Regions from separate parts of the Mesorhizobium sp. W016 genome, predicted to be linked through region 3. Evidence: predicted binding sites of a transcription regulator. Region 3 holds the regulator's gene; each other region holds the start of a gene.
The links. Region 3 encodes PhoB, which activates phosphate uptake and scavenging genes when phosphate is short. Its sites were predicted from a motif close to TGTCATNNANCTGTCAT; they were not measured.

Region 1: the regulator PhoB is predicted to act here: its motif matches at 4,152-4,168, upstream of ACYG9V_RS08585 (ceramide glucosyltransferase).
Region 2: the regulator PhoB is predicted to act here: its motif matches at 6,605-6,621, upstream of ppk2 (polyphosphate kinase 2).

Annotation. Positions count from the first base shown of each region.
Region 1 covers NZ_JBTTIF010000002.1:1,681,350-1,691,273, reverse strand. The annotation lists gene ACYG9V_RS08600 (ABC transporter substrate-binding protein) at 1-226, opposite strand, end outside; gene ACYG9V_RS08595 (2'-deoxycytidine 5'-triphosphate deaminase) at 328-1,422, opposite strand; SAM riboswitch at 1,563-1,640, shown strand; gene ACYG9V_RS08590 (O-succinylhomoserine sulfhydrylase) at 1,698-2,888, shown strand; gene ACYG9V_RS08585 (ceramide glucosyltransferase) at 2,900-4,051, opposite strand; gene apaG (Co2+/Mg2+ efflux protein ApaG) at 4,274-4,666, shown strand; gene ACYG9V_RS08575 (Hsp33 family molecular chaperone) at 4,853-5,884, opposite strand; gene argF (ornithine carbamoyltransferase) at 5,993-6,904, opposite strand; gene ACYG9V_RS08565 (aspartate aminotransferase family protein) at 6,923-8,122, opposite strand; gene ACYG9V_RS08560 (GcrA family cell cycle regulator) at 8,481-8,999, shown strand; gene ACYG9V_RS08555 (magnesium and cobalt transport protein CorA) at 9,118-9,924, opposite strand, start outside.
Region 2 covers NZ_JBTTIF010000002.1:3,158,969-3,168,892, reverse strand. The annotation lists gene ACYG9V_RS15785 (IS1595 family transposase) at 1-651, shown strand, start outside; gene ACYG9V_RS15780 (Panacea domain-containing protein) at 748-1,275, shown strand; gene ACYG9V_RS15775 (hypothetical protein) at 1,291-1,647, shown strand; gene hemB (porphobilinogen synthase) at 2,352-3,407, shown strand; gene ACYG9V_RS15765 (DUF1330 domain-containing protein) at 3,442-3,768, opposite strand; gene ACYG9V_RS15760 (winged helix-turn-helix transcriptional regulator) at 3,945-4,640, shown strand; gene ACYG9V_RS15755 (dihydrofolate reductase family protein) at 4,751-5,395, shown strand; gene ppk2 (polyphosphate kinase 2) at 5,624-6,544, opposite strand; gene ACYG9V_RS15745 (aldo/keto reductase) at 6,789-7,832, shown strand; gene ACYG9V_RS15740 (glycosyl transferase family 90) at 7,853-8,824, opposite strand; gene ACYG9V_RS15735 (hypothetical protein) at 9,003-9,161, shown strand; gene ACYG9V_RS15730 (DUF982 domain-containing protein) at 9,234-9,494, opposite strand; gene ACYG9V_RS15725 (GntR family transcriptional regulator) at 9,577-9,924, opposite strand, start outside.
Region 3 covers NZ_JBTTIF010000002.1:186,335-196,258, forward strand. The annotation lists gene ACYG9V_RS01235 (hypothetical protein) at 1-230, shown strand, start outside; gene ACYG9V_RS01240 (YMGG-like glycine zipper-containing protein) at 314-556, shown strand; gene ACYG9V_RS01245 (CHASE domain-containing protein) at 596-2,242, opposite strand; gene ACYG9V_RS01250 (ATP-binding cassette domain-containing protein) at 2,398-3,195, opposite strand; gene ACYG9V_RS01255 (sugar ABC transporter permease) at 3,208-4,524, opposite strand; gene xylF (D-xylose ABC transporter substrate-binding protein) at 4,669-5,709, opposite strand; gene ACYG9V_RS01265 (ROK family protein) at 5,975-7,210, shown strand; gene phoB (phosphate regulon transcriptional regulator PhoB) at 7,241-7,930, opposite strand; gene phoU (phosphate signaling complex protein PhoU) at 7,947-8,651, opposite strand; gene pstB (phosphate ABC transporter ATP-binding protein PstB) at 8,693-9,517, opposite strand; gene pstA (phosphate ABC transporter permease PstA) at 9,535-9,924, opposite strand, start outside.

The DNA of each region.
Region 1 (9,924 bases), 1.5 Mb from region 3:
AGTCCTGGGTGACGATCTCGCACTCGACCTTCATCTGCGCACACAGCGCATTGGCAATGTCGATGTCGAAGCCCTCGATCTTGCCGTCCGCGGTGATGGTGTTGAAGGGCGGATAAGCGCCCTCGGTGCCGATCTTCAATTTCTCCTGCGCCTCAGCCAGCGAGCCGGCCGATATCACCAGCATGGCAGCGCCCGCTGCCGATATGATCCATCTTGAAATCTGCATTTTGGTTCCCCTTGCGCGCCGTTCTCTTGCCGGCCACCGAAAGGCAGCCAAGCATGGTGAGGCAGCGCAGGCAAGTATTTTGCCTGACGGTGATCGAAGGTTCAGCCGGCGGGGCGGAAATGCTTGGAGAGCTTGAGGCCTTGCGCCTGGTAATTCGAGCCGAGATCGGTGCCGTAAAGCGCCTGCGGCCGCTTCAGCATGTGTTCGTAGACCAGCCGGCCGACGATCTGGCCGTGGTCGAGGATGAACGGCACTTCGTGGCTGCGCACTTCGAGCACCGCCCGGCTGCCGGTGCCGCCTGAGGCCGAATGGCCGAAGCCCGGATCGAAGAAGCCGGCATAGTGAACACGGAATTCGCCAACCAGCGGATCGAAGGGCGTCATCTCGGCGGCGTAGAGCGGCGGCACGTGCACGGCTTCGCGGCTGACCAGGATGTAGAACTCGTCCGGGTCGAGCACCAGTTCGCCGGCGCCGCTCTTATAGAGCGGCTCCCAGAAATCGACGGCATCCTGGGCGGCGCGCTTGTCGACATCGACCAAGCCGGTGTGATGCTTGCCGCGATAGCCGACCAGGCCGTTCTGGTCGCCGTCAAGATCGATCGACAGCGCAATGCCGCCGCCGGAAATGTTGGGCGGCTCGGTCGCCACCAGCATCTCGGCGCGGTGCAATTCGTTCAGTTCTGCCTCCGACAACAGCGCGTTGCCGGTGCGAAAGCGGATCTGCGACAGCCTCGATCCGGCGCGTACGACGATCGGGAAGGTGCGCGGACTGACTTCGAGATAAAGCGGCCCGTGATAGCCGGGGGCGATCTTGTCGAACTCATGGCCGCGATCGGTCATCACCCGGGTGAAGATGTCGAGCCGGCCGGTCGAGCTCTTCGGGTTGGCCGAGGCCGACACGTTTGCGGGCAGCGCCAGGCGTTCGAGCAGCGGCACGATGTAGACGCAGCCGGTTTCCAGCACCGCGCCCTCGGCGAGACTGAACTCATGCAATTTCAGCCGGTGAAGCTTGTCGGCCACCAGATGATCGGGACCCGGCAGGAAGGAGGCGCGCACGCGAAAAGCCTTGTCGCCGAGCCTGAGATCGAGGCTCGCCGGCTGCACCTGGTCGACATCGAGCGCGCGCGGCGACTTCAGCGCGCCGGACTGAAACAGCGCGGAAATGTCCTGATCGGGAAGAATGCCTGTCTGCCGCAAAAGGCTGGCTCCGCTCCAAGGTCGGTCTCTTTGTGGCAGGTTCTTGCCGCAAAACCGCTGGATATTATTGCGGAACCTGCCTGGTACAAACCTCTTAATGAAGCCGGCAATTGACGCAAGCGCAGGTGAGGTCTAAAGGGTCGTTATCCCGTGGTGATTTGGCCGGTCGGCTTGCAGCCACGTTAAACAAGTCGCTAAAGGACCGTCGGGCCGCAAGGCCATATGGACCGGTTGCGACTTTCGCGGCCGGTTTTTTTGTGTCTGGAACAAAAGCGATGAGCACCAAGAAGCGTAACTGGAAACCTCAGACCGCACTCGTGCACGGGGGAACGCTGCGTTCCCAGTTCGGCGAGACGTCCGAAGCGATGTACCTCACCCAAGGCTATGTCTACGAGACGGCGCAGGCTGCCGAGGCCCGTTTCAAGGGCGAGGAGCCGGGCTTCATCTATTCGCGCTATGCCAACCCTACCGTCGACATGTTCGAAAAGCGCATGTGCGCGCTGGAGGGTGCCGAAGATGCGCGCGCCACGGCGTCCGGCATGGCTGCGGTGACGGCAGCGCTCCTGTGCAGCGCCAAGGCCGGCGACCATATCGTTGCGGCGCGCGCGCTGTTCGGCTCCTGCCGCTGGGTGGTGGAGACGCTGGCGCCGAAATATGGCATCGAGGCAACGCTGGTCGACGGCACCGACATCGCCAACTGGGAAAAGGCGGTGCGGCCGAACACGAAACTGTTCTTCCTGGAAAGCCCGACCAATCCGACGCTGGAAGTGGTCGACATCGCAGCGGTGGCGGCGCTCGCCACCTCGATCGGCGCCAGGCTGATCGTCGACAATGTCTTTGCCACGCCCTTGCAGCAGAAGCCCTTGCAGCTCGGCGCCCATATCGTCGTCTACTCCGCGACCAAGCACATTGACGGCCAGGGACGCTGTCTCGGCGGCATCATCCTGTCGGACAAGAAATGGATCGACGAGAATTTGCACGACTATTTCCGCCACACCGGCCCGAGCCTGTCGCCGTTCAACGCCTGGACGCTGCTCAAGGGCCTGGAGACGCTGCCGGTTCGGGTGCGCCAGCAGACGGAAAGCGCGGCCAAGATCGCGGATTTCCTGGCAGGACGGCCGGAAATCGCCCGCGTCATCTATCCCGGCCGCGCCGACCACCCGCAGGCCGACATCGTCAAGAAGCAGATGACGGGCGGATCGACGCTGATCTGCCTCGACGTGAAGGGCGGCAAGCAGGCGGCCTTCGCCTTGCAGAACGCGCTCGACATCGTGCTGATCTCCAACAATCTCGGCGACGCCAAGAGCCTGATCACCCATCCGGCGACCACCACGCACAAGAACCTCAGCGACGAAGCTCGCGCCGAGCTTGGCATCGGGCCGGGAACGCTCAGGCTGTCGGTCGGTCTTGAGGATACGGACGATCTGCTGGAGGACGTTGCGCAGGCGCTGAAGGCAGCCGGGTAGGCCGCGAGGCGTCACGCTCCCGACGAAGCCTCTTCCAGCTCGGCCGTCTTGGTGCCGATGATCATGGTGTTGCCGCGCCAATCGACGGCGCCGCTCAGCCAGCCGCGCGCCCAGATGGCGGGAAGCATCATGTCGCGGACCATCATCGCCGGGACCATGCGCAGCGACAGATGCCAGCCCTTGGCCGCGGCCAGCGCGCATTCGGGAATGTAGGCCGCCGCCAGCACGGCCAACACCGTGGCCGGCAGGCTGATGCCGGCACTTGCTGCCGCCACCAGCGCCAACGCCAACGGCACGGCGACGCCGGTCAGGATCTCGGGTGCGAAAAACAGCGGGAAAGTGACGCGGCGCAACCGCGCCCAGCGCGCCTGACGCGACCAGATGTCGGCAAGTCGGCGCTGCCCCAGTGGTTGCTCGAAAGGCGAGGCAACGAGATTGACGCGCAGGCCCAGTCCGTTGACCAGCTTGGTTGCAGCAGCATCCTCGGCGATCTCGGCGGCCAGCGCGCGGATACCGCCATTGGTATCGAGCATCGGCTTGTTCCACAGCATGCTCTTGCCCTGGGCAAAGCCGAGGCCAAGCGCCTCGCCGGCATATTGCCAGCGCGCCTGCAGCGTGTTGAGGAACGCGCATTCGACCTCGGCCCAGAAGCCTTCCGGCCGCGAGCCGATCGGCGTCGAGCAGATAAGCCCGGTATTGGTCCGCCAGGCCGCCATCAGGTGCTGGACGTAATCCCTAGGCATCAGCACGTTGGAATCCGCCAGAATAACCCAATGATTGCGCGCCGCTTCCCAGCCCTTGACGCAGTTGTTGAGCTTCGGGTTGCTGCTGACGCGGTCGTCGCCGATCAGCAGCCGGGCCGGCACGTTGGGAAACAGGACGATCGCCCTGTTTATCAGTTTGACGACGGGATCGTCGGCGTGAGCGACGCAGAAGATCAGTTCGTAGCGCGGCCAGTCGAGCGAGAAGGCTCGCTGCAGCGTCTCTTGTGTGAACGGCTCCACGCCGCGCGACGGCACGACGATCGAGACCGGTGGCTGCTCGTTGGACGGCGGGGGGATGAGACGGCGCGCTTGCAGTTTCGACGAAGCAAGCAGGATGCTGGCGAGATTGGAAAGAAGCAAAGCGGAGGAGGCGAAGGCGGCTGTGAGAGCTGGTTCCATCGAGATCTGGTCACTCCGGAAAGGCCGCTCGCGGCTGCTTTGTCAGTCGACAGATGGGCCTTGAGTCGCCGGCAAGGTTTGCGCACACCAACATTGTCATGTGTCACTTAAATGACATTGTTTGTCGGCACCTCCGCTTTGAGGCTGGCAGGACATGCCGTTGTGCGCGTATCAAACCGCATAGCGCGACAAATGTTCCTTGCCGCGCAACCGGAGCAGCCCATGTATCGCGCCGTCACGCGCAACATCGAAGTGCAGGTCAGACCGTTCTACCTGGAGGACCGCTCGGACCCGGCGGAGAACCGTTATGTCTGGGGCTACCAGGTGACGATCGACAACCAGTCGGACGATTTCGTGCAGCTTATGTCGCGTTACTGGCACATCACCGACGGCAGCGGCCGGATCGAGGAAGTGCGCGGCGCCGGCGTGGTCGGCGACCAGCCTGAGCTCAATCCCGGCGACAGCTATCAATACACGTCAGGCTGCCCGCTCTCGACGCCCTCCGGCTTCATGGTCGGCCACTACACCATGCGCAACAAAAAGGGCGAGACGTTCGACGTCGCTATTCCCGCGTTTTCGCTGGATCTGCCGGGGACGCGGCGGACGGTGAATTAGGGGTTTTCTCCCCATCTCTATACGGGGAGGAATGCCCGGCAGTGCAACGAGGGGCGCCGCCGGACTCATGAGGTTATCTTCCACGCACATGACGTAGGCTATGCGCGGCCATTCACCAAAGTTCGCGCTGCCCCTCATCCGCCCTTCGGGCACCTTCTCCCCGTGAACGGGGAGAAGGAAGAGATGCTACTGAGTTGCAAACTCCGCCGGGTCGAAGTCGTACTGCTTCGAGCAGAACTCGCAGGCGACGTGGATGCCGCCATCTTCGGTGCTGTCCTTGATCTCCTGCGCGGAAAACCCCTCGAGGATGCCGCGTATCTTGTCCCTTGAGCAGGAACATTGGTCGGCGACCGGCACGCCGCCGAAGACGCGCACGCCATGTTCGTGGAACAGCCTGTAGAGCAGCCGCTCGGCGCCGATGGTCGGGTCGATCAGCTCGGTCGGCTCGATGGTGCCGAGCAGCGCCACCAGCTCGCGCCACGAATTGTCGGCCGGCTCCTGCGTCACGTCACGCGGATCGCCGTCGCCGCCCGAAATGTCGGGCACGCGCATGCGCTCGGGTGACTGCGGCAGGAACTGCGCCAGGATGCCGCCGGCGCGCCACTGCTCACGAGCGCCGCCGGGACCTGGCGTCAGAAGCTTGGCCACCGACAGCCTGAGGTCGGTCGGGATCTGCTCCGACTGGCGGAAATAGGTGCGCGCGGCGTCCTCCAGCGTCTCGCCGTCGAGCTGGACGATGCCCTGATAGCGCTGCGTGTGCGCGCCCTGGTCGATGGTCAGCGCCAAAACGCCGCTGCCCAGCAGCGTCTGCTGCGAGGTCTGGCCTGCGGCCACCAGGGCCTCCAGCCGGTCGGCGTCGAAACGCGCATAGGCGCGCAATGCCGAAGGCGTGGAGAAATCCGCGACCAGCATGTCGACCGGGCCGTCGGTGCGGGTCTGCAAGATGAACTTGCCTTCGAATTTGAGCGAGGTGCCGAGCAGCACCGTCAGCACACAGGCTTCCGCGAGCAGGCGGGCGACCGGCTCGGGATAGTCGTGACGGTTGAGGATGGCGTCGAGCATCGGCCCGAGTTGCACGGTGCGGCCGCGCACGTCGAGCGGGCCGACCTCGAAGGGTACGACATGATCGTCGCCGGCATAGCCGAACTCGCCGAGTTTGGGGTGATGTTCAGTCACTTGATGCGTTTCCAACATGACAAAGCTCCAGGGCGCGGCCATGCGGCCCGGAGGGGTGCATGCGTCCAAACGCGCTTGATTTGCGTGATGGGGCGCAAATAGGCATCGCGCCGCCCCGGATCAAGCGCTTGGAGATCAAGCGCCTGGAGATCAAGCGCCCAGACACCAGGCCAAAACCGCCTTCTGGGCGTGGAGCCGGTTCTCGGCTTCGTCGAAGACCACCGAATGCGGACCGTCGATGACCTCGTCGGTCACTTCCTCGCCACGATGCGCCGGCAGGCAGTGCATGAACAGGGCGTCGGGCTTGGCCCTGGCCATCAGCGCCGCATTGACCTGATAGGGCGAGAAGACATTATGGCCGCGGGCGCGGTGTTCCTGGCCCATCGACACCCAGCAGTCGGTGACGATGCAGTCGGCCTGGTCGACGGCCTCTTCGGGCGAGCGGGTGAAGTGCAGCTTGCCGCCATTGGTCTTCGACCAGTCGATGTGCTTCTGCGCCGGCTCGCTGCCTTCCGGCACTGCGACGTTCAGGTTGAAGCGGAACCGCGCCGAGGCCTCGAGCAGCGAATGCAGCACGTTGTTGCCGTCGCCGGTCCAGGCGATGGTCTTGCCGGCAACCGGACCGCGATGCTCCTCGAAGGTCATGATGTCGGCCATCAGCTGACAGGGATGGGTGTCGTCGGTCAGCCCGTTGATGACCGGAATCGTGGCATTCTCGGTCAGCTCGAGCAGCCGCTCATGCGACGTGGTGCGGATCATGATGGCGTCGACATAGCGCGACAGCACCTTGGCGGTGTCGGCAATGGTCTCGGAGCGGCCGAGCTGCATTTCGGTCCCGGTCAGCATGATGGTCTCGCCGCCGAGCTGTCGCATGCCGACGTCGAAGGACACGCGCGTGCGCGTCGACGGCTTGTCGAAGATCATGGCCAGCACCTTGCCTTCGAGCGGTTTGGTCCGTTCGCCGGCCTTGAGGCGCGCCTTGCGCACCACCGCATCGTCCAGCATCAGGCGCAGATCGCCTTCGGAAACGGCGGAAAGATCGGTGAAATGGCGAAGGCTCATCGGGAATGGCTCTCGGGATTACTTCGAGGCGGCCGCGGCGATGGCGTCGGTCAGGCCCTTGGCGCCGGCGCGGATGCGATCGAGCGCTTCGCCGATCTCGGCGTCGGTGACGGTCAGCGGCGGCAGCAGACGAATGACGTTGTCGCCTGCCGGCACCGCCAGCAGATGCTGGTCGCGCAGCGCCATGTTGACCTTGGTGTTGGGCATGGCGCATTTCAGGCCAAGCATCAGGCCGCTGCCCCTGATGCCTTCGATGACATCAGGAAATTCGTCGGCGACCGCCGCCAGGCCCTGCTTCATCAGCAATGCCTTGCGCTGGACGTCTTCGAGGAAGCCGTCTTCCAGCACGACGTCGAGCACAGCGTTGCCGACCGCCATGGCCAGCGGATTGCCGCCGAAAGTGGTGCCATGCACGCCTGCCGTCATGCCGACGACAGCGTCGTCGGTGGCGAGGCACGCGCCCATCGGGAAGCCGCCGCCAATGCCCTTGGCAATCGCCATGATGTCGGGCGTCACGCCGGTCCATTCATGCGCGAACAGCTTTCCGGTGCGACCGATACCGCACTGGACCTCATCGAAGATCAGCAGCAGGCCATGCTGGTCGCAGAGCTGCCGCAGCCGCTTCAAGGATTGCGTCGGCACCGGGCGGATGCCGCCCTCGCCCTGTACCGGTTCGATCAGGATCGCGGCGGTCTCTGGTGTGATCGCCTTCTCGGCGGCGTCGATGTCGTCGAAGCCGACCTGGTCGAAGCCTTCGACCTTGGGGCCGAAGCCTTCGAGATATTTGTACTGGCCGCCGGCGGCGATGGTCGCCAGCGTGCGGCCGTGGAAGGCGCCTTCGAAGGTAATGACCCGGAAGCGCTCGGGATGGCCCTTGACGAACTGGTAGCGCCGCGCCGTCTTGATCGCGCATTCGAGCGCCTCGGCGCCGGAATTGGTGAAGAACACCTTGTCGGCGAAGGTGGCGTCAGCCAGCCGCTCGCCGAGCCGGGCCTGCCCCGGGATCTCGTAGAGATTGGAGACGTGCCAGAGCTTGGCCGCCTGTTCGGTCAGCGCCGAGACCAGATGCGGATGGCTGTGGCCCAACGAATTGACCGCGATGCCGCCAGCGAAATCGAGATATCGCTCGCCCTTGTCGGTAACCAGCCAGGTGCCTTCGCCATGATCGAAGGCCAAAGGGGCGCGGGCAAAGGTCTCGTAAAGCGCCGAACCGCTCATTATATGCGTCTCCGGTACCGGAAAAATCAAAAAAGCCGCCAAAGCGGCGGCCTTTGCGGCTTATCGTGTTTTTCGGCCATGAAGTCAACGAAAACGTCGTGCAGAGGCGCGTGGCCAGCTCCCGACGAGACGCCGGCTCATAAGCGACCGGGCAAGTTGGGGAAAACCTAAAAAACCGATTCGTGTTGCACCTGGGACTCTTGTCACCGAGTCAACACATGAGGTAATTGTAGTCGGGAAATAACTAGATTTCGTGCGGCGGACCTAATCACCTAATATATGTGGTGTCTGCCCCGGCAAAGATTGCCGGGTCGGGAACGGATTCCGGCTGCCGCACACATAGCAGGAGCGCGGTCTCATGAACTGGACTGACGAGCGGGTCGAACTTCTCAGGAAACTGTGGTCGGAGGGCTTGAGCGCAAGCCAGATCGCCGCACAACTCGGCGGGGTCAGCCGCAACGCGGTCATCGGCAAGGTGCACCGGCTGAAGCTGTCGGGCCGCGGACGCTCGACCGCGACGCCGGCGCGTCAGAAGAAGACAACGCAGGGATCTTCGATCCAGAAATCGGTGCCTCGCGCCGCAACCACGCAGCGCCATGTCACGACTTCGATCGGGGCGAACGCACTGCAGGCGCAGTTCGACGCCGAGCCGGTGGCGCGCCACTACATCCGCCCGGTCGAAAACGTCGTCGTGCCGATCTCGCGGCATCTGCAGCTCACCGATCTCACCGAGCGCACCTGCAAATGGCCGAATGGCGATCCGCTATCGGAAGACTTCAACTTCTGCGGCAACGAGGCGGCTGAAACCGGACCTTACTGCAAGTACCACGCAAGGGTGGCGTTCCAGCCGGCTTCAGAGCGGCGCAGGAGCCGGTAGTTAGGAATAGGGATTGGGGACTGGGCAGTAGGGAATGGGGTAGCGCTCGTGAGGCGCTACCTTATTCTGCCTACTGCCTACTGCCTACTGCCTACTGCCTACTGCCTACTGCCTACCATCACAGCCACCCACTCTTCCGAAATCGCCAATACAAAAACGAGCAGATCAGCGCGATCGAGACCAATACGACGGGATAGCCGTATTGCATCTTCAGTTCCGGCATGTCGTCGAAATTCATGCCGTAAATGCCGGCGAGCGCCGTCGGCACCGCCAGGATCGCCGCCCATGAGGCCAGCTTCTTGGTGTTCGCGGTTTCCTGGCTCTGGCCGACCAGCAGGCTGGCTTCGAAAGCGAACGCCAGAACCTCGCGCAGGCTGTCGATCTTTTCCTGCACGGTCCGGATATGGTCGGTGACATCGCGAAACAGCGGATGCATTGCGGTATGGATCTGCGGCAGTTCGGCGCTGGTCAGCCGGCGGCAGACCTCGACCAGCGGCAGCGCCGCATTGCGCAGGCGCAACAGATCGCGGCGCAGCATATAGAGCCGCTCGATGTCGGGACCGGTCATCGGCTTCAGCAGCACCCTGTCCTCGATCGCCTCGACCTCGTCCTCGATCTGCTCTAGCACCGGCATGTAGTTGTCGACGATGAAGTCGAGGATGGCGTAGAGGACGAAATCCTCGCCCTTGGCCAGTGAGTGCGGACAGCTTTCCCAGTGCTGGCGCACGGCGGCGTATGAGGTCGAGGGACCATGCCTGACGCTGACGATATAGCCTGAGCCGACGAACAGATGCGTCTCGCCGAAGGTGACGCGTCCGTCGATCAGCTGTGCAGTGCGGGCAACGATGAACAGTGCATCGCCATATTGCTCGATCTTCGGCCGCTGGTGCGGATGTTCGGCGTCTTCGATCGCCAGTTCGTGCAG
Region 2 (9,924 bases), 3.0 Mb from region 3:
GCGAAGGGCATGTCGGCGGTCCAGTTCTCTCGCGATCTGGACGTGCAGTACAAGACCGCCTTCGTGCTGGCTCACAAGCTGCGCGAAGCCCTGTCGGCTGAAACCAAGAACGAAACCCTTGAAGGCGAGGTCGAGATTGACGGCGCTTACTTTGGTGGCGTGGTGCGCCCTGAGAACCGCGTAAATGACCGCAAGGACCGTCGCATGAAGCAGAACCAGTCAGACCGTCGCCGCGTTGTGATAGCCCTGCGCGAGCGCGCTGGCCGCACCCTGACGTTCGTCCGCAATCGCGAAGCCGAAGGCGTCGATATCGCCCGCGCCCGCATGTTGGCTGGCACCAAGCTGTTTGCAGACGAGGCGAGCCATTGGGACGTGCTGGAAGGCGAGTTCGCTTCAACCCGCATCAACCACTCGGAAAGCTACAGCGACGGCCACGGCAAGCACACCAACATGGTCGAAAGCTATTTCAGCCGCCTTCGCCGCATGGTCGCCGGTCAGCACCACCACGTCTCGCACCGGTATCTCTACCAGTACGCCAATCATGCCGCATGGCTTGAAGATCACCGTCGCCGGTCAAATGGCGGCAACGCCTTCGCTCTGCTTGGCGGCGCCCTAAATCATTCTGTAAGCCGTGTGTGGGCAGGATACTGAGGCAACGGGCGGAAGCCTAAGCCGTTGATAACGCCATCTAAAAACTAACATATTGATTCTTAACGACAATTATTCTACAAGTGACAGCACATGAGTATGATTCGATTTAAGTTCGCGCCTCGTAAGGCATACGCTGCGCTCCATTGGATGGTGTGCCAGACGAAGGATATTGATCTGCATACGGCTCTTAAAGCGTGCTATTTTGCAGATAAAGATCACCTAAACGCCTACCATCGGCCTATCTTCGGAGCCACCTATAAGGCGATGAAGTTTGGCCCTGTGCCTCTCGAAATATACGAGATGGCAAAAGGCGAGGCTCTTTGGCTTGCCGAAATTCATACCGATCATCTTCCGTGGAAATTGCAGGGCTATCGACTGCGCCTTGAGGGCAATTATGAGGTCGATCTGTCGGAGCTTTCACAGTCTGACCTAGAATTTCTTGGGGGTGCGCTAGGACGTTCATTGAAAATGTCTTTCAGTGAACGCACGGCAGCAACGCATGGTCCCGATTGGCAAAAGGCAAACCTTGGCCTTATGCGATATGAAGATATGCTGGACGAGACGGAAGATAAGCCGGCGATTATCGAATATCTGACCGAAAACGCGAGATTCATGCGGCTTTGAGCGATGATATCTCCTTTGCAGATCATTCGGATTCATGATGGAACCATTACGCCGCCCGGGCCTAAAATGGTGGTCTGTATCCATCCTGGGCAAGGCTGGTACTACCGCATCAATTCAAAAAATCACTGGAAGCCAGCCGTCCTAATTGCGCGCGACCCTCATCACAAATTCTTAGACCATGACAGCTATTTGGAATGCGGTGACCCGCTCGAACTTGATGACTTCGTGGTCGAGGAATTTATCCGATTCAAAGGTATCCTAGGTCAGATTTCTCCCGCTCTCTGCCCTGAAATTATCGCTGCGCTAAAGGATGCGCGATATCTGAAGGAAATCGACAAGGATGACATCCGCGCAATTTTGGGGAAGTGCTAGAGGCCAGCTTTAGCTTTTCGCCGTCGCCGCACCTTCGCGGTATTGACGCACTGCCTGATGCGCTCGACAACTGACGTATCCCAGCCCTTCATCGTGACAATGCGCTGGGCCGTTTCCTTGTTGGCCTTGCTGCCTTCCGCCTCGCACTTCAGGATCAGCCGGTAAAGCTCGCCCTTGCGGAAGCGGCTGGGCTGGTGATCTGCGACGGGTCGTCTTTGTAGCCTAGGATCAATAGCACCGCGTCTATGTGCTGTAGCTGGTCAGCCAGGTTCGCGCCGTTGAACCGGACAAGGCCGGAAATCTCCGCGCGCTTGGCAACAAGGGTGTTGATTGCGTGTTCGTATCGGGTGGAGCGGACGATAGGGGCAACTCTTGGCATCCCCGGATTTTAGGGGAACGAGCTGCCGCGTGCTTGGTCTATCTTGGTGCGTTTGCTACATAAGACCGCAAATATCTCGGCCCGGAGGCGACCTGGAACCGCTGGTTCATCGACAATGTGGCCGACATCGACCATCCGGACGGGCGCCTGATCCGGCTCGCCCCGGAGAGCATCTTCACCAACAATGTGTCGTTCTTCAAAACCGGCCCCGAGCTGGCGTGGCCGCCGAAGCCGTAAGCAGCGCGTTATCGACTGGCACAATCGTGTCGCATTGGTCAGCGGCAAGGCCTCGTGGTAAAAGCCGCCTCGACCCGGAGTTTTTGCGATGAACAAATTCACCCCCGCGACGAGCAACAAATTCGCGCCGGCAAAGCCCGGCGGTGCGCGCAGCGTCGACGAGATCACCGGCAGCCGCCGCTTGCGGCGCATGCGCAAGGCCGACTGGTCGCGCCGCCTGGTGCAGGAAAACCGGCTTACGGTGAACGATCTGATCTGGCCGATCTTCGTGATCGACGGCAAGAACACGCGCGAGCCGATCGCCGCCATGCCCGGCGTCTTCCGCCTGTCGCTGGACCTCGCCGTCAAGGAGGCCGAGCGGGCCGCTAAGCTCGGCATTCCGGCGATCGCCACCTTCCCCAATGTTGAACTCAGCCTGCGCGACCAGACGGGATCGCACATCCTCGACCCGGAAAACATCATCAACCGCGCCACCCGCGCCATCAAGGACGCGGTGCCGGAGATCGGCATCATCACCGATGCGGCGCTCGACCCGTTCACCTCGCACGGCCATGACGGCATCTTGCGCGACGGCATCATCGTCAATGACGAGACGGTGGAACAGGTGACCGCCGCGGCCGTCATCCAGGCGGCGGCCGGCGCCGACATCATCGCGCCGTCCGACATGATGGACGGCCGCATTGGCGCCATCCGCGACGCGCTCGACGCCAACGGTTTTTCGGATGTGGCGATCATGTCCTATGCGACGAAATTCGCCTCCGCCTTCTATGGCCCCTACCGCGAGGCGGTCGGCACCGCCGGCCTGCTCAAGGGCGACAAAAAGACCTATTATCTCGACCACGCCAATTCCGACGAAGCGGTGCGCGAGGCCGAGCAGGATATCGCCGAGGGCGCCGACATGCTGATGGTCAAGCCCGGCCTGCCCTATCTCGACATCATCCGCCGGCTGAAGGACGAGTTCCAGATGCCGACCTTCGCCTACCAGGTGTCAGGCGAATATTCGATGATCAAGGCGGCGGCCGCCAATGGCTGGATCGACGGCGAAAAGGCAATGCTGGAGAGCCTGCTCGCCTTCAAGCGCGCCGGCTGCGACGGCATCCTGACCTACTTCGCGCCGGAAGTGGCGCAAATGCTGAAGGGTTAGCCGGAACCTGGATGCTCCGGGTTCCGGCTTTTCCTCACGCCTTTGGCAAATAAGGAATCGTTCCGGCGAGATCGGTATCGTCGATCAGTTGGAAGCGGCTGTCGCTGCCCTTCCGGCGCTCCGCCACAAACGGAGCGTATTGCGGATCGTTGGTGAAGGCTTCGGCTGCCTTTGCCGACGGAAACGCCATGATGGCGATCAGGCTGGTGTCGAGCGGCTTGCCCTCCAGCGTCTTCACATTGCCGCTGCGGGCGAGATACTTGCCGCCATGCTTGTGGACGAGGTCATGCACCGAAGCGGCATAGGCCGGCACCCATTTGTCGTCCTTCACCTTGATGTCTGCGATCACGTAAGCGGTCATTGTCCAACTCCTCATGGATCGGCACCGGACTGCCCGGTGACGTGACCGCTGCCTCGCATGGCGGCGCCGGACCGCTCCAGTCACAGAACTGTACCGGGGGTGCCAGTACAGCTTCTGTACTGGCTGAACTCAGGTTTTCTGAATAAGGTCCGGCAACATCTTTTGGAGCTCACCACATGACACAAGCCGGTTACAAGCAATTCTGCCCGCTCTCCATGGCCGCCGAGCTGCTCTGCACACGCTGGACCATGGTGCTGCTGCGCGAACTGGTGGCGGGATCGACCCGCTTCAACGATTTGCGCCGCGGCGTGCCGAAAATGTCGCCAACCCTTCTGTCGCAACGGCTTAGGGATCTCGAAGCGGGAGGCATCGTCGAGCGGACCGAGATCGCGACCGAGAAGGGCGTGTTCGAATACCGGCTGACCGAGGCGGGCCGGGATTTGCGCCCGGTTGTCGAGGCGATGGGGTTTTGGGGCCAGAAATGGGTCGAGGCCAGGCTGTCGCTCAAAAACCTCGATCCGTCGCTGCTGATGTGGGACATGCGGCGCAATCTGAACCCCAGTCCGCTGCCGGACGGGCTCACTGTGATACAATTCCTGTACCATGACCTGCCGGCGTCAAAACGATCGTGGTGGCTGATCGTCGAAAAGCAGGGCGAGGTCGATCTTTGCTGGTACGATCCGGGCTTCGACGTCGATCTCTACGTCTCGACCGATCTGTGCACCATGACCTCGATCTGGATGGGGCTGACGACAGTTCACAAGGAACGCGACAAGATCAGCCTGACCGGCGATCTCGACGTCGCCGGCAAGATGCAGATCTGGCTTGGGCTCAGCCCGTTTGCGGTGATGCCGAAGCGCGTGGCGGCTTGAGGTCCCTGCGCATTCCACAGATCGGCTTGCCTCTAAAAATACTAGTTTCAAAATGCAATCAGTTTGAATACTGATTGCAAATCACAACTGGTCACCGAAAGGGAGTCTCCATGTCCAAACTTCGCGTCAATGCCTTCACCTTGTCGCTCGACGGTTTCGGCGCCGGTCCTGACCAGGACCTGCAAAATCCGCTCGGCGTTGGTGGCGAATATCTGCACAAATGGATGACCGGCACCCGCACCTTCCATGAGATGGTCGGCAAGGATGGCGGCACCACCGATGTGGACGACCGGTTCACTGTCCGCAGCTTCGACAATGTCGGGGCCTGGATCCTCGGCCGCAACATGTTCGGCCCAATCCGCGGCGAATGGCCAGACGAGAGCTGGAAAGGCTGGTGGGGCGACAACCCGCCCTATCACGTGCCGACCTTCGTGCTGACCCACTACAAGCGCGACCCCATTGTGATGGAAGGCGGCACCGTTTTCCACTTCGTTGCCGGCGGCATCCACGCCGCGCTCGAACAAGCAAAGGCCGCGGCCGGCGGCAAGGATGTCCGCGTCGGCGGCGGCGTTTCCACCATCCGGCAATATCTGCAAGAGAAGCTCATCGACGAGTTGCATCTGGCTGTGTCGCCAGTGTTGCTCGGGAGGGGCGAGAGCCTGTTTGCCGGGCTGGATATGCTGAAGCTGGGTTACCAGTGCACCGAGCAGGTGGCGACAGCGCTCGCCACGCATGTGACGATCAAGCGGGTGTAAGCCTCATTTGGGAAAATTGCGATCCGTCGCGCCCCCTCTGTCCTTCCGGACATCTCCCCCACGCCGGGGGAGATCGGATGTCGCGCCGGCTTTCGCCACTCATCAACGTAGCAAGAAGGGCGCCATCGGCGAAGCTGCCAATCTCCCCCCTTGTGGGGGAGATGTCCGGCAGGACAGAGGGGGGCGCGAAAGAATGCCGTCCTCTCGTGTCTTCAATTGCGAAGACGCTCAATACTTCTCCGGCACGTAAAGCTCGCGCGGCAGGACCTGGCGCTCGTACTCCGGGTTGAACACCCGCTCGGGCAGCGTGATTTCTTCGTGCGGCACGTCCTCATAGGGCAGCTGTTTGAGGAGATGGTCGATGCAGTTCAGCCGCGCCCGCTTCTTGTCGTTGCCTTCGACGATGTACCACGGTGCCTCTGGGATGTTGGTGCGGGCAAACGTCTCTTCCTTGGCCTTGGTGTACTGCTCCCAGCGCACGCGCGACTGCAGGTCCATCGGCGACAGCTTCCACTGCTTCATCGGATCGTGGATGCGCATCATGAAGCGCATCTGCTGTTCCTCGTCGGTGATCGAGAACCAGTATTTGACCAGCGTGACGCCGGAGCGGACCAGCATGCGCTCGAACTCCGGCACGTCGCGGAAGAACTCTTCGACCTGATCGGGTTCGGCAAAGCCCATCACCCGCTCGACGCCGGAGCGGTTGTACCAGGAGCGGTCGAACAGCACGATCTCGCCGCCGGCCGGCAGATGCGGCACGTAGCGCTGGAAATACCATTGTGACTTTTCGCGCTCGGTCGGCGCCGGCAGCGCCACGACGCGGCAGATGCGCGGGTTGAGGCGCTGGGTGATGCGCTTGATGACGCCGCCCTTGCCGGCGGAATCACGGCCCTCGAAAACCACCACTAGCTTCTTCTTGTGGTAGGCAACCCAGGACTGCAGCTTGATCAGTTCCGACTGCAAGCCGATCAGGTCGCGGAAATACTGCATGCGATCGATCGACGGCGGATGCGCGTTCTTGTAGATCTTGGCGATCTCCAACGACAGCGCCGGCTCCGAGATTTCCAGCTCATAGTCCTCGTCGAGCGTGTCGGCGAGTTCGGCTTCCAGCCAATCCCTGGCCGCAGAATTCTGCTTTAGCTCATTCATTTCCACTGCTCCGCTTGCCGGCTGACATGAAACCCTGAGCCGACTTGATATAGGCCGGCAATGACGGTTTTATTGCAAGCCGCCGGCCAGCCGGTCTTCACTGCAAAGCAGCGAGGCATTGCCGATCCAGCGCCCTGGCATGGCGACAAGCCGCTCAAATTGTCCTACAAATAGCGGACCCGTTCGGGCTTCCCCGCCCTTTCCTGCTAAAACCGCCTCCCCACCAAAACTACGAGGATCAGACATGGAATACCGCACGCTTGGCCGTTCCGGCTTGAAAGTTTCGGCGCTGACCTTGGGAACCATGACCTTCGGCGGCAGCGGGCCGTTCGCTGCCGTCGGCAATTCCGATCTCGCGGAGGCCTCGCGCATCATCGACACTTGCATCGATGCCGGCATCAATCTCATCGACACCGCCAATGTCTATTCCAACGGTCTGTCGGAAGAGATCATCGGCGAGGCGCTCGGCGGCAAGCGCAAGAACGACGTGCTGATCGCCTCCAAAGCGCGCATGCGGATCGGCAAGGGCCCCAATGACGAAGGCCTGTCGCGCCATCATCTGATCCGCGAATGCGAGAAGAGCCTGAAGCGCCTCAGGACCGATGTCATCGACATCTATTTCCTGCACGAATGGGACGGCGCGACGCCGCTCGAGGAAACCATCGCCGCGCTCGACACGCTGGTTGCCCAGGGCAAGATCCGCTATGTCGGCTGCTCCAACTATTCCGGCTGGCAGGTCATGAAGGCGCTCGGCATCAGCGACAGCCAGCACCAGCCGCGCTTCGTCACCCAGCAGATCCACTACACGCTGGAAGCACGCGAGGCCGAGTATGAGCTCTTGCCGATCTCGGTCGACCAGGGCCTTGGCGTTTTGGTATGGAGCCCGCTCGCCGGCGGCCTGCTGTCGGGAAAATACCGCCGCGACAGTCCGACGGCGCGCCAGATCGGCGGCTGGTCGGAACCCCCGATCCGCGACGAGGATCGGCTGTGGCGGATTGTCGACGTGCTGGTCGATATCGGTGCGGCACGCGGCGTTTCGGCGGCCCAGGTGGCGCTGGCCTGGCTGCTCGGCCGGCCGGCCGTCAGCTCGCTGGTGATCGGGGCGCGCAACGAAGCCCAGTTGAAAGACAATCTCGCCGCGGCGAGCCTGACGCTGTCCTTTGATGAACGCCAGCATCTCGATGCCGTCAGCCGGCCTCCGGTGCTCTATCCCTACTGGCACCAGCAGTTTACGGCGAAGGACCGCTTCGGCCCGGCCGATCTGGTTATGGACCGCAGCGTCATCTGACTTAAGGGCGCCGGAAGCCGCTAGCCCGCGATAAACCGCCAGACCTGCGGATCGGGCTCGATCTGGCCGCTGAGCACGAAATATTTGTAGAGCACGAGCAGGCAGATCGCCTGCTCGGCCCGCTCGTCGGCGAATTTGCGGCAATAGGCGTTGGCCGCCGCAACGATGCGCTGGGCCTCGGCCGGATGTTTCTCGAGATGGTGCACGCGCTCGGCCAGATCGCTGAAGTCGGGCGCCAGCGGCACATAATGGACATCGGGCTCGAGCTGCCCTTCCGCGAACCAGGTCTCATAGGTCGGCGGCGGCATCAGGCAGAGCGAGTTCGAGCTCATGATCCATTTCAGATTGGTCGCGACATCATTGCCTTCGAGCGAGATGATATAGCGGTAGCGGCGCTGCTGATCGATGCTGAGATAGGGCTTGCGGTATTCCGCAGGTGCTGTCGCCCTCGGCGTGCCGACATCGCAGAACGGCAGATTGCGGGCTGCATCCAGCAACAAGGTGCGGATCGGATTGTTGAGTTCGCCGCGCCAAACGACGAGCGGATGCTTGTCGGCGAAGGCGACATCGTCGGCCGGCATGTAGAAATGACGGAACTTGTTCAGCTTGAACAGGACGCCGTTGCCGTTGTCGCCCGCTATCGGCCGGTCCTTGACGATCGACGGCATCTTCGGCACTTCGATGACGTCGCCGAATTCCAGGTCGATGCGCAGATCTGGGTCGAAATAACGGGTGAACTCCTTCAGATCGTAATAGTACATGCTGCGGTCCGACGGCAGCCGGCTGACCGGCACGGCCTCGGGGCTGGGGCTAAAAGGCTCCCGCAGCGTGTTGTAGTAATTGAGCCGCTGGCGGACCGATGCGTCGGAAAGCCTGGCCTGATCGAGCAGCCGGCCGAGCCGGCGCCGGAAAAGAACCGGCGGCGCGATGTCGCGCATGGCGTTGCGCGCATAGTAGATCAGCTTCTGTGCGTTTCTTTGAAGCGTGGCCATCGGTCGTTTTGATTCGAAATCGGTCGGCGGCGGCTCCAGCAACTGTCCCGCAGCCTTTTCTAAACCATTGTGTTCGCCATCACGCAAGTCCAGAACCGCTGGCATCTGCCCTCGCGGCGCTGTTGTGTTTGCCGGCCAATGCTTCTAGGCAGGATCAGGCACAGCGAAAGGAAACGATATGGCTCGACCACCGAATTACGGTCAGGAACGCAAAGAGCGCGACCGGCAGAAGGCCGCCAAGAAGGCGGAGAAGCTCGCCGCCAAGGTCGCGGCCAAGGAGCGCGCCGAGCCTGAGAACGAGGCAAGTTCCAAAACCGACACCGAGACAGAAAAATAGGCAAGACAGGATCACCGGCCCGCGAAACGGGCCGGATCCTGGCAAAATGCCGGTCTGATCAGGCCGATGTGATCAGGCCGGGGCCTTGTCGCTGACGAAGACGTTGACCTCGCGCGCGGCGGCGATGAAGGCGCGTCTTGCAATCATCGCCGGCTTGTCGCCGGCCAGCGCGTCATGGCAGGCCTGCAGCGCTTCGCGGTGCTTGGGGCTGCGCTTGCCGGGCCAGCTGTTGAGCAGGTAATCGGAAGCCTCGCGCACCGTACGTAAGAGCTGAGTGCTTCCCTCCGTGCCCGACTTAACGGTCACGGGTGTTTCAAATCGGTTGTTTTCCATGGCCGCCTCTTACGCCATCGGCGTCCGCGAAGCGAGGCCGAAAGCGGATCGCGACGGCGTTCTTTCGTTTTCGTGACCGGTATCAAGCGGCGACGACGGCAAAACCCCTGGCGCGCAGGCCGCGCCGGTCATTGTGCAGCGACGTCACCAGGCGGGCGCGGCTGCCGGCGATATGGGCGGAAAGTCGCGCCGCCGCCGCATCGGCATCGCCGGCCCGCACCGCTGCCAGAATGGCGTGATGCTCGCTCCAGGCGCGGCCGAGCGCTGCCTCGTCGCGCACCTCCAGCCAGCGCGCCCGCGACAGCCGCGTCATGGCATCGCGCACGGCCCGAAACAGGAACTCGTTGCCGGAGAGCCGCGCCAGTTCGATATGGAACTCCATGCCGACGCGGTGCCATTCCTCGCGCGGCGTGGCAGTGTCGCAGGAGTC
Region 3 (9,924 bases):
CCGAAGCATGCACGGCAGAACGTCCATTCGCTGCCGGCGACGTGCAGGGTCAGGCCGAGCACGTCGTTGCCAAATGTCTTACGGTCGACCCCGCGCTGGAAGATGATTACGACCAGATCGTCTGGAACGTGCGCCCGGACGGCACCCTCGACGCGTCTTTGCAGATTTCCAGTGTCGTGGTCGCGTCGAACGCCACGCGCCGCGAAAAAGACTCTCTTAGCCAACAATAAGATCGAGCGGGCAAAGGCTGCTGTTTCGTGCTAAATAGCGGCTGGAGCTTACTAAAGTGAGGACAAAAGTGAGGAGAGATTCTATGCGGAAATTGATTATTGCCATGGTTGCGGTGGTCGCCGTCAGCGGCTGCAGCACGACCGAGCAGGATGTCGGTGTCGGCGCCGGTGTCGGTGCTTTGGCCGGCGGACTGATCGGCGGCGGCAAGGGTGCGCTGATCGGCGCAGCCGTTGGCGCCGGTTCCGGCCTGCTGGTGCGCAACCTGCGCAACGGCTATTGCCAGTATCGCGACAATCGCGGCCGGCTCTACACCGCTCGCTGCTGATTCGCTTCAAAAGCGTCAGACAATCGCGACGGAGACCGGTCAGCCGGTCTCCGTTTGTTTGCCTGCATGAGGCGGCGGGATCCTGATTTCCACCGTAAGCCCATCGACGCGAAAATCTCGGGCAATCGTGCCGCGCAATTCCTGCGTGACATTGAGGTCGATCAGCTTGGTGCCGAAGCCGGTCTTCGCCGGCGCTTCGAGTTCCTTCTGCCCGGCCTCGCGCCAGTTCAGAACCAGCATCCGCTCAGACCCGCGCCCCTCGAACGACCAGTTGACCTTCAGCGCACCCACGGAATTGCCGGCCTCGCCATATTTCAGCGCATTCGTCGCCAGCTCGTGAAAGGTTAGGCCAAGCGCCTGCGTCGTCCTCTCGTCGAGAAGCACCTGAGGCCCTGACAATATCCCTTCCGGAAGCTCCTTGCCGAACACCTGGCCGAGCTCGATGCGCAGCAGGTCGCCAAGATCGGCCTTCTGCCAGCGCGAACGCGTCAGCATATCCTGGGAAGCCGCCATTGCCTGGAGGCGGGCCGAGAAGGAAGTTGAGAACTCCTGCACGTCGGTTGCTTGCGCCGCCGTCTGGCGCGCAATCGCCAGCACCCGCGTGATCGAATTCTTGATTCGATGCTTCATCTCCTGCAGCATCAAATCCTTTTCGAGCAGGCTTTTTTCCGTCGTTTCATGCAGCAGCGACTTGGCGTCGTAGGCGCGCTCCTGGTAGCGGGCCACCAACGCTATGGCGCCGGCCAGAAGCAGGCCGAACAGCCCGAGCATGACCGGAATGGCGCGCGAGGACGGTTGCGAAAATGCACTTGTCGGCCGAAACAGCACCGTCCACGGCCGACCGGCGACGATGATCTTGCGCGTCACCAACAGCCTGTCGCCAAAGCTCGCAACCGGCGGCGTTTCCGACTGGAACAGAAGATTGTCGGCGTCGGCCGTGCCGTCATAGACCGCGGTGTTGACCGGCAGCAAAGGCGTGCGGCTGAGCGCGGTCTGGAACAGGTCGCGGGCGCGGAAGGCCGCGTAGAGAAGGCCTGATGTCGATGATCTGGACGCGTTGATACCATCCGGCGCGGTTTCGACATTGAGCCTGACGAAGACCAGGAAACCGGTAAAGGTCTGCGCCGCGCCCGTGTCCTGGCCGAGTTGGACCAGACCGCTTGCGTGCTGTGCGTCATCGGCCAGCGCTTTTTCGATCGCCTCGCGCCGCACCGGCTCGGTGAACATGTCGTAGCCGATGGTGGATTCGTTGGCAGGGTCGAGCGGCTCGAACAGCACGACGGGGGTGCGCCACGGCTGTGTCGTGTCCGGATAGACCGTGTGGGCGGCGCCGCGGTCGCGCAACATGTCGCGCTCGACCGCCGCTTCGTCACCGGTCTTGGCCAGCCTGAGATAGCCGATGCCGCGCAGGCCAGCGAAATTGTTATCGACATCGAGGGCGCTGAAGAAGGCCTTGAATTCGCTACCTGAAATCTCGCCATTGCGGGCGTCGAACAGCGCCTGCGTCGAGCGCAGCAGTGACAGATGCAGATCGATACGGCTTTCGATGCGGTTGAGCGCGTCGTCGGCCGTCGCCTCGAACTTGATGCGCGCCGCTTCCTGGGTGGCGAAATAGGCGAAGCCCGCCATCGTAAGGCTGATCAGTGCAACGGCAATGAAGGCAAGGATCGGGAAAAACTTCTTCAACGCAGGCCCATGGACGGTTCGGGAACCTTTATGGGCAACTCGCCGCGGCAAGACAATGGCGCGGCCAAGCCATAATGACGGCTGGCATATCACGTATATTTAGCCGGCTTATCGGTCGAACATCGGTGAAGATGAGAGCCGATGATATCGTGGTCTCAGGCCGCGATCTTCAGCGCACCCGGACCGGGAATGGCGCCGGGCGGACACTTTCCCAGGATGATCATGCCGAGCACTTCGTCCTGCGTCACATCGGTGGTGAGCGCGGTGCCGACGACCTGGCCGTTCTTCATTACGCAGACCCGGTCGGCAAGCTCGAACACGTCGTGAATGTCGTGGCTGATCAGGAAAATGCCGATGCCGTCGGCCTTGAGCTGCTTTACCAGTTCGCCGACCTGCGCCGTCTCCTGCGGCCCAAGCGCGGCCGTCGGTTCGTCCATGATCAGGATGCGGGCGTTGAACAGGATGGCGCGTGCGATCGCCACCGACTGGCGCTGGCCGCCCGATAGCTTGATCACGGGCTCCTTGAAGCGCTGGAAGCGCGGATTGAGCCGGCCCATCACCTTGCGCGCCTCGGCCTCCATGGCGACATCGTCGAGTGTCCCCCACGCGGTCATCAGTTCGCGGCCGAGGAAGAGGTTGGCGGCAGCGTCGACATTGTCGGCCAGCGCAAGCGTCTGGTAGATCGTTTCGATGCCGTATTTCTTGGCGTCGCGCGGATTGGAGATCGAGGCCTCCTGGCCGTTGACCAAGATCTGGCCGGCATCGCGCTTGTAGGCGCCCGACAGGATCTTGATCAGCGTCGACTTACCGGCGCCGTTGTGGCCAAGCAGCGCCACCACTTCGCCCGGGAAAAGATCGATGGACGCATCGTCGACGGCGCGAATGCCACCGAACGCGATCGAGATGTTGCGCATGTCGATCAGTGGCGTACCGGTGGGAGCAGTTTTTTCCATAATCGTTCCTCCCTAGACGCGCTTGCGGTAGACGGTGTCGAGCCAGACGGCGATGACCAGGACAGCGCCAACGACAATGCTCTGCAGCGGCGAGTCGATGCCGAGCAGCACCATGCCGGATTGCAGCGACTGCATCAGAAGCGCGCCGAGCATGGCGCCCATCACCGTTCCGGCGCCGCCCGCGAGCGACGTGCCGCCGATGACAGCGGCCGCGATCACCAAAAGCTCGTCCAGTGTGCCCAGCGCATTGGTTGACGCATTGAGACGGGCCGACGAGATCGCCGCGCTGATTGCAGCCAGCACACCCATGATCATGAACACCTTCATGGTCACCCAGCGCGTGTTGATGCCGGCGAGTTCCGCTGCCTCCGGATTGCCCCCGATGGCGAAGACATAGCGGCCGAAACGCGTGCGCTTGGTGATGAACGTCATGATGATGCCGACAATCACCGCCATCAGCACCGGTATGGCGATGCCATGCGCGATGAACAGCCCGCCTTCGGGAACGGTGATGCCGTTCTGCTGTGCGTACTGGCGCACGATGCCGACCGGCCATGGATAGGAATTGGCGATCCACACGGCGCCGAGGATGGCCGCGCAAGCGACCACGCCAAGCAAGGTCTCGGCCCAGACGGGGCGCAGTGGAAAGCTGAAGCGCTTGCGCTGCGAGCGACCGTTGAGCAGCGCGAAGGCGACCGCCGCGCAGGCGACGATGCCGACGATCCAGCTGGCAGCGGCGCCAATCGAGCCGCGTGGTCCGCCGCCCATCAGCTGGAAGGTGGCGTCGAGTGGCGCGACCGTGCGCCCGCTGGTGATGAGCCATGCCATGCCGCGCCAGACCAGCAGGCCACCAAGCGTCACGATGAAGGCCGGAACCTGCATATAGGCGATGATGAAGCCCTGGAACGCGCCGATCAGCAGACCAAGCACCACGCCGGCGGCAAGCGCGACGATCCAGAGCCAGGGGTTTCCAAGCTGGAAGCCGATGACGCGAATCAGGAATTCGGCCTGTGCCACGCCCATGATCATGCCGATCACGCCTTCGACGGAGCCCACCGAAAGGTCGATGTTGCGCATGACGATGACCAGTACCATGCCGGTCGCCATGATCGCGACCGAGGACGTCTGCACCGACAGGTTCCAAAGATTGCGCGGCGTCAGGAAAAGCCCACCCGACAGGATATGTATGCCGACCCAGATGACCAGCAGCGCGCCGACCATGCCGAGCATGCGCGTGTCGAGCTCGGTCGCTTTCAGGAACCGGGCGACCGCGCCGAGTTCAGACGCTCGTGCCGTATCGGCCTGCGGATTTGAGGTCGTGTCGGTCATGATGTCCTCCAGCGGCTTGCCGTCTGGCGCGGATGCCGGACCACAGCCTAGAAGTTTGCCGCCGATGGCGGAAACACACAATTCTCGTAGAGAAAACGCCGCGGCTTGACAGCCGCGGCGCCTCATTTCTTCAAGTCGTCGAGATCAGTTGCAAGCCGCGACGCTGCCGGCGGCGACGCCCGTGCAGACTTCGTCCTTCTTGATCCAGCCGGCGTCGATGACGACGTTGAGGTTGTCCTTGGTGATCGCGACGGGGGTCAGGAACAGCGACTTGACGGTGTTGCCGCCAGGCGTGGTGAAGTCCTTGGCGCCGGCAATGTCGCCCGTCTTCTTGCCATCGGCAAGCTGCGAGGCGATCTCGGCGGCGTTCTTGCCGAGTTCGCGCGCGTCCTTCCACACCGACACCGTCTGCGTGCCGAGCGCGATGCGGTTCAGAGCGGCATGGTCGCCGTCCTGGCCCGAGACCGGAACCGTTCCGGCAAGGCCCTGCGCCGTCAGCGCGGCGACAACGCCGCCGGCGGTGCCGTCATTGGCCGCAACCACGGCATCGACCTTGTTGTCATTGGCGGTCAGGAACTGTTCCATGTTCTTTTGCGCGTTGGCCGGCAGCCAGCCATCGGTATAGGCCTCGCCGACATTCTTGATCTTGCCCGAGTCGATGGCTTCCTTGAGCACTTCCATCGAGCCCGAGAACAGGAAATCGGCATTCGGATCCGAGCCAGAGCCCTTGATGAAGACATAGTTGCCTTCGGGCTTCGCCTTGAACACTTCGCGGGCCTGCATGCGGCCGACTTCCTTGTTGTCGAAGGTCAGGTAGAAGACGTCCTTGTTCTCGATCAGGCGGTCATAGCCGACGACCGGAATGCCTTCGTCCAGCGCCTTCTGCACCGCCGGGCCGATGGCCGAGGCGTCCTGCGCCAGGATGATCAGCGAGTTGGCGCCCTGCGAGATCAGGCTTTCGACGTCGGTCAGCTGCTTGCCGGGATTGGACTGCGCGTCGGCGGAAATGTACTTGTCGCCGGCAGCCTCTATCGCCGTTTTCATCGCCGCCTCGTCGGTCTTCCAGCGCTCTTCCTGGAAGTTCGACCACGACACGCCGATGACCTTGTCCTTCGCCTGCGCGACCGACATCAGCGCCAGCGACATGGCGACACCCGCCAGCATGGCGGCTGCAAATCTGTTCATCATAATCCTCCCTGCGCCGCGTGCGGCGCGACAAAACTGGCCCGAGGGCCGGCACACAGAGGCGCTATTTTTTCGAGCCTCGAAAAAATACTGGTTCAATGATAACGCGCTGTCAACATCGATTCTGATGGATTCTGATGGCCGTGCCGAATTTTTTCGAGGTCCGCAATAAACAATGACAGGGCTGCCGGCGTCTGCCAATATTTGGCTGGTGCCGTCGAACGCCGTCACTATCATGAGGCGCGAGGAGGCCGGGAGGAAACAAATGTCGGTTGGAATCCGCCACGACGATCTGCGCCGTCGCAACCGTGCGATGGTGATTTCAGCCGTGCGCCGGGCCGGCCAGCCGTCGCGGACCGAGATTGCGGCGACCACCGGCCTCAGCCACTCGACCATATCGGCAATCTCGTCTGATCTGATTCAAGAAGGCATCCTGATTGAAGGCAAACCTGGCGAGACCGGCGCACTGAAACGCGGCCGGCCGCAGGTGGGCCTTGGTCTCAACCCGGAAGCGGCGGCGGTGATGACCGTCGTGCTGTCGCTCAATTTCCTGTCCGTCACCGTCATCGACTATGCCGGCCACGTCGTCGCCGAGGAACAGCGCCGGCTGGACACGCTGACCAAGCCGCGCGACGAGCTGATTGGCGAATGCGTAGCAATCGTCCGGCGGCGGCTTGAGGATCCCGACCTCGATGTCCAGAGCATCGCCCGCATTGCCATGGGCATCCAGGGCATCACCGATTCGCAGGCGCGCGCCATGCTGTGGTCGCCGATCACGCCACTGACCGACATTGCCTTCGCCGACATGTTGGAAGCGGAATTCGGCATTCCTGCCACCATGGAGAACGATTGCAACATGATGGCGGTGGCGCTGCAATGGCGCCAGCCCGAGCGCTACCGCGACAATTTTATCGCCATCCTCTTATCGCACGGCATCGGCATGGGCCTGGTGCTGAAAGGCGAACTGTTCACCGGCACCCATTCCTCGGGCGGCGAGTTCGGCCACATGATCCACCGTCCGGGCGGCGCGCTCTGCCGCTGCGGGCGGCGCGGCTGCGTGGAAGCCTATGCCGGAAACTACGCCATCTGGCGGAGCGCCAAAATGATGGGCGAGGATGCCGAGCCGGTCGATATCGGCGACGCTGATATGCGCGCACTCGCCGCGCGCGCCCGCGAAACCGACGGCCCGGAGCGCGAAGCCTATCGCAAGGCCGGCGAGGCGCTCGGCTTCGGCCTCGGCAGCCTGTTTGCGCTGATCGATCCGGCACCCGTCGCCATGGTAGGCGTCAGCGCCGCCGCCTTCGACTTGATCGAACCGGCATTGCGCGAAGCGATCGCCCAGACCGCCGGCGGCCAGCACTCGAAATCGATCTCCTTCGACACCGAGCCCAACGAGCTGCCGCTGATCCGCGAAGGCTGTGCCATGCGCGCGCTCGGCTTCGTCGACCAGGAGATTTTCGCGCCGGGCATTCAGGCGAAATCCGGCAAGCATGTCGCCTGAATGGCCGGCAACGGCGCGACGCGCAGCATCCTAGTCTTCCCTGATAGCGTAGCCGGCGCCGCGAATGGTACGGATGACATCCGGCATGCGGCCGTTGTTGACCGCTTTGCGTAAGCGCCCGACATGCACGTCGACGGTTCGCTCGTCTATATAGATCGTCTCGCCCCAGACATTGTCGAGCAGTTGGCTGCGCGAGAACACGCGGCCGGGATGGCGCATCATGAATTCGAGCAGCCGGAACTCGGTCGGTCCGAGCCTGATCTCGCTCTTCTTGCGGTAGACCCGGTGCGATTCTCGATCGAGCACGATGTCGCCGACCTTGAGCACGCTCGACAGCACTTCCGGCTTGGCGCGGCGCAGCAGCGCTTTCACGCGCGCCATGAACTCCGGCGTCGAGAATGGCTTGACCAGATAGTCGTCGGCACCGGTGGACAGGCCGCGCACGCGATCGCTTTCCTCACCGCGCGCGGTCAGCATGATGATCGGCAGCCGCTCGGTTTCGGGCCGCACTCTAAGCCGCCGGCAGAGCTCGATGCCGGAAACAGCCGGCACCATCCAGTCGAGCACCAGGAGATCGGGCACGTTTTCCTGCAGGCGGATCTCGGCCTCGTCGCCGCGTGTCACCACCTCGACCTGATAGCCTTCGGATTCGAGGTTGTAGCGGAGGAGCACGCCTAGTGGCTCCTCGTCCTCCACGACCATGATGCGTGGCGCGATCATAGGCAGTTCACCCTCATCAGGCCGGCGTGGCCATGGCCGTCTCGTCCTGCTTCGGACGATTGGCGGGCAATTGCTGGCCGGTCAGCACATAATACGCATTTTCGGCGATGTTGGTGACATGATCGCCGATGCGCTCAAGATTCTTGGCGCAGAACAAGAGATGCGTGCAGGCGGTGATGTTGCGAGGGTCTTCCATCATGTAGGTCAAGAGCTCACGAAACACGGACGTGTATTTGACGTCGATGCGCTCGTCGTCATTCCTGAGTTTTGCAAGCGCTGCCGCATCGGTGGCGGCATATTCCTCGACGACGCCTTGCACCTGGATCAGCACCAGTTGCGCCATGGCGTCGATGGAGTGCGAGAGGTCGCGCGGCGTGACGCTCAAGCCCACGGTGCCGACGCGTTTGGCGATGTTCTTGGCGAGGTCGCCGATGCGCTCGAGGTCGCCCGCCATGCGGATCGAGCCGACCACGGCGCGCAGATCGTTGGCCATCGGCTGGCGCTTGGCGATCAGCGTGATGGCGCGGTCGTCCAGTTCGCGCTGGCGCGCATCCATGATGGCGTCGTCGGACACGACACGCTGTGCCAGCGCATTGTCCGAATTGAGCAGCGCCCTGGTCGAGCCGCTGACCATCGAGCCTGCCAGATCGCCCATGTCGCGGATCAGCTTGCTGATCTGCCCGAGCTCTTCATCGAAGGAGGCGACGGTATGTTCACCCATGATCTTGGTCCTCGTGCCTGAAAATTCACCCGCCGGACGGCTCAGCCGAAGCGGCCGGTAATGTAGTCCTGGGTGCGCTTGTCGTCGGGGTTGGTGAACATCTTGTCGGTGGCGCCCTCCTCGACGAGATAGCCGAGATGGAACATCGCCGTGCGCTGCGACACGCGCGCCGCCTGCTGCATCGAGTGGGTGACGATGACGATCGTGTAGTTCTGGCGCAGTTCGTCGATCAGCTCCTCGACACGGGCGGTGGCGATCGGATCGAGCGCCGAGCAGGGCTCGTCCATCAGGATCACCTCCGGCGACACGGCGATGGCGCGCGCGATGCACAGGCGCTGCTGCTGGCCGCCGGACAGGCCGGTGCCGGGCTCCTGCAGGCGGTCCTTGACCTCGTTCCAGATCGCCGCCTTCTTCAGGCTCTGCTCGACGATCTGGTCCATGTCGGACTTGCGCTTGGCCAGCCCATGGATGCGCGGGCCGTAGGCGACGTTCTCGTAGATCGACTTCGGGAACGGGTTGGGTTTCTGGAACACCATGCCGACGCGGGCGCGCAGTTCGACGACATCGATGTTCTTGTCGTAGATGTCGTCTTCATCGAGCGTGATCTTGCCGGTCACCCGCGCCGAATCGATGGTGTCGTTCATGCGGTTGAGGCAGCGCAGGAAGGTCGACTTGCCGCAGCCGGACGGGCCGATCAGCGCCGTCACCTGGTTCTGACGCACGTCGAGATTGACGTCGAACAACGCCTGCTTCTCGCCGTAGAAGACGCCGACCTTGTCGCCGCGCATCTTGATGACTTCGTTCGACTTGGCGTTCATTTTGTCGCCCACTGCATTCTCAAGGGACTGTTCGGTCATGATGTTCATACCAAATTGCCTTTTTTCTACCAGCGCCGCTCGAAGCGGCGCCGGAGCACGATCGCGGTGATGTTCATGGCCATGAGGAAGACGAGCAGGATGATGATGGCGCCGGACATGCGCTCGACAAAAGCGCGCTCAGCCTCGTTTGCCCACATATAGATCTGAACCGGCAGCGCGGTCGCCGGATCGAAAGGCGTCGTCGGATAATCGGCGACGAAAGCGACCATGCCGATCAAGAGCAGCGGTGCTGTCTCGCCGAGCGCACGCGCCAGGCCGATGATGGTGCCGGTAAGGATGCCTGGGGCGGCAAGCGGCAGGATGTGATGGAACACCATCTGCATCTTGGAGGCGCCGAGACCTAGGGCCGCCGAGCGGATCGACGGCGGCACCGCGGCGAGGGCGGCGCGCGTGGC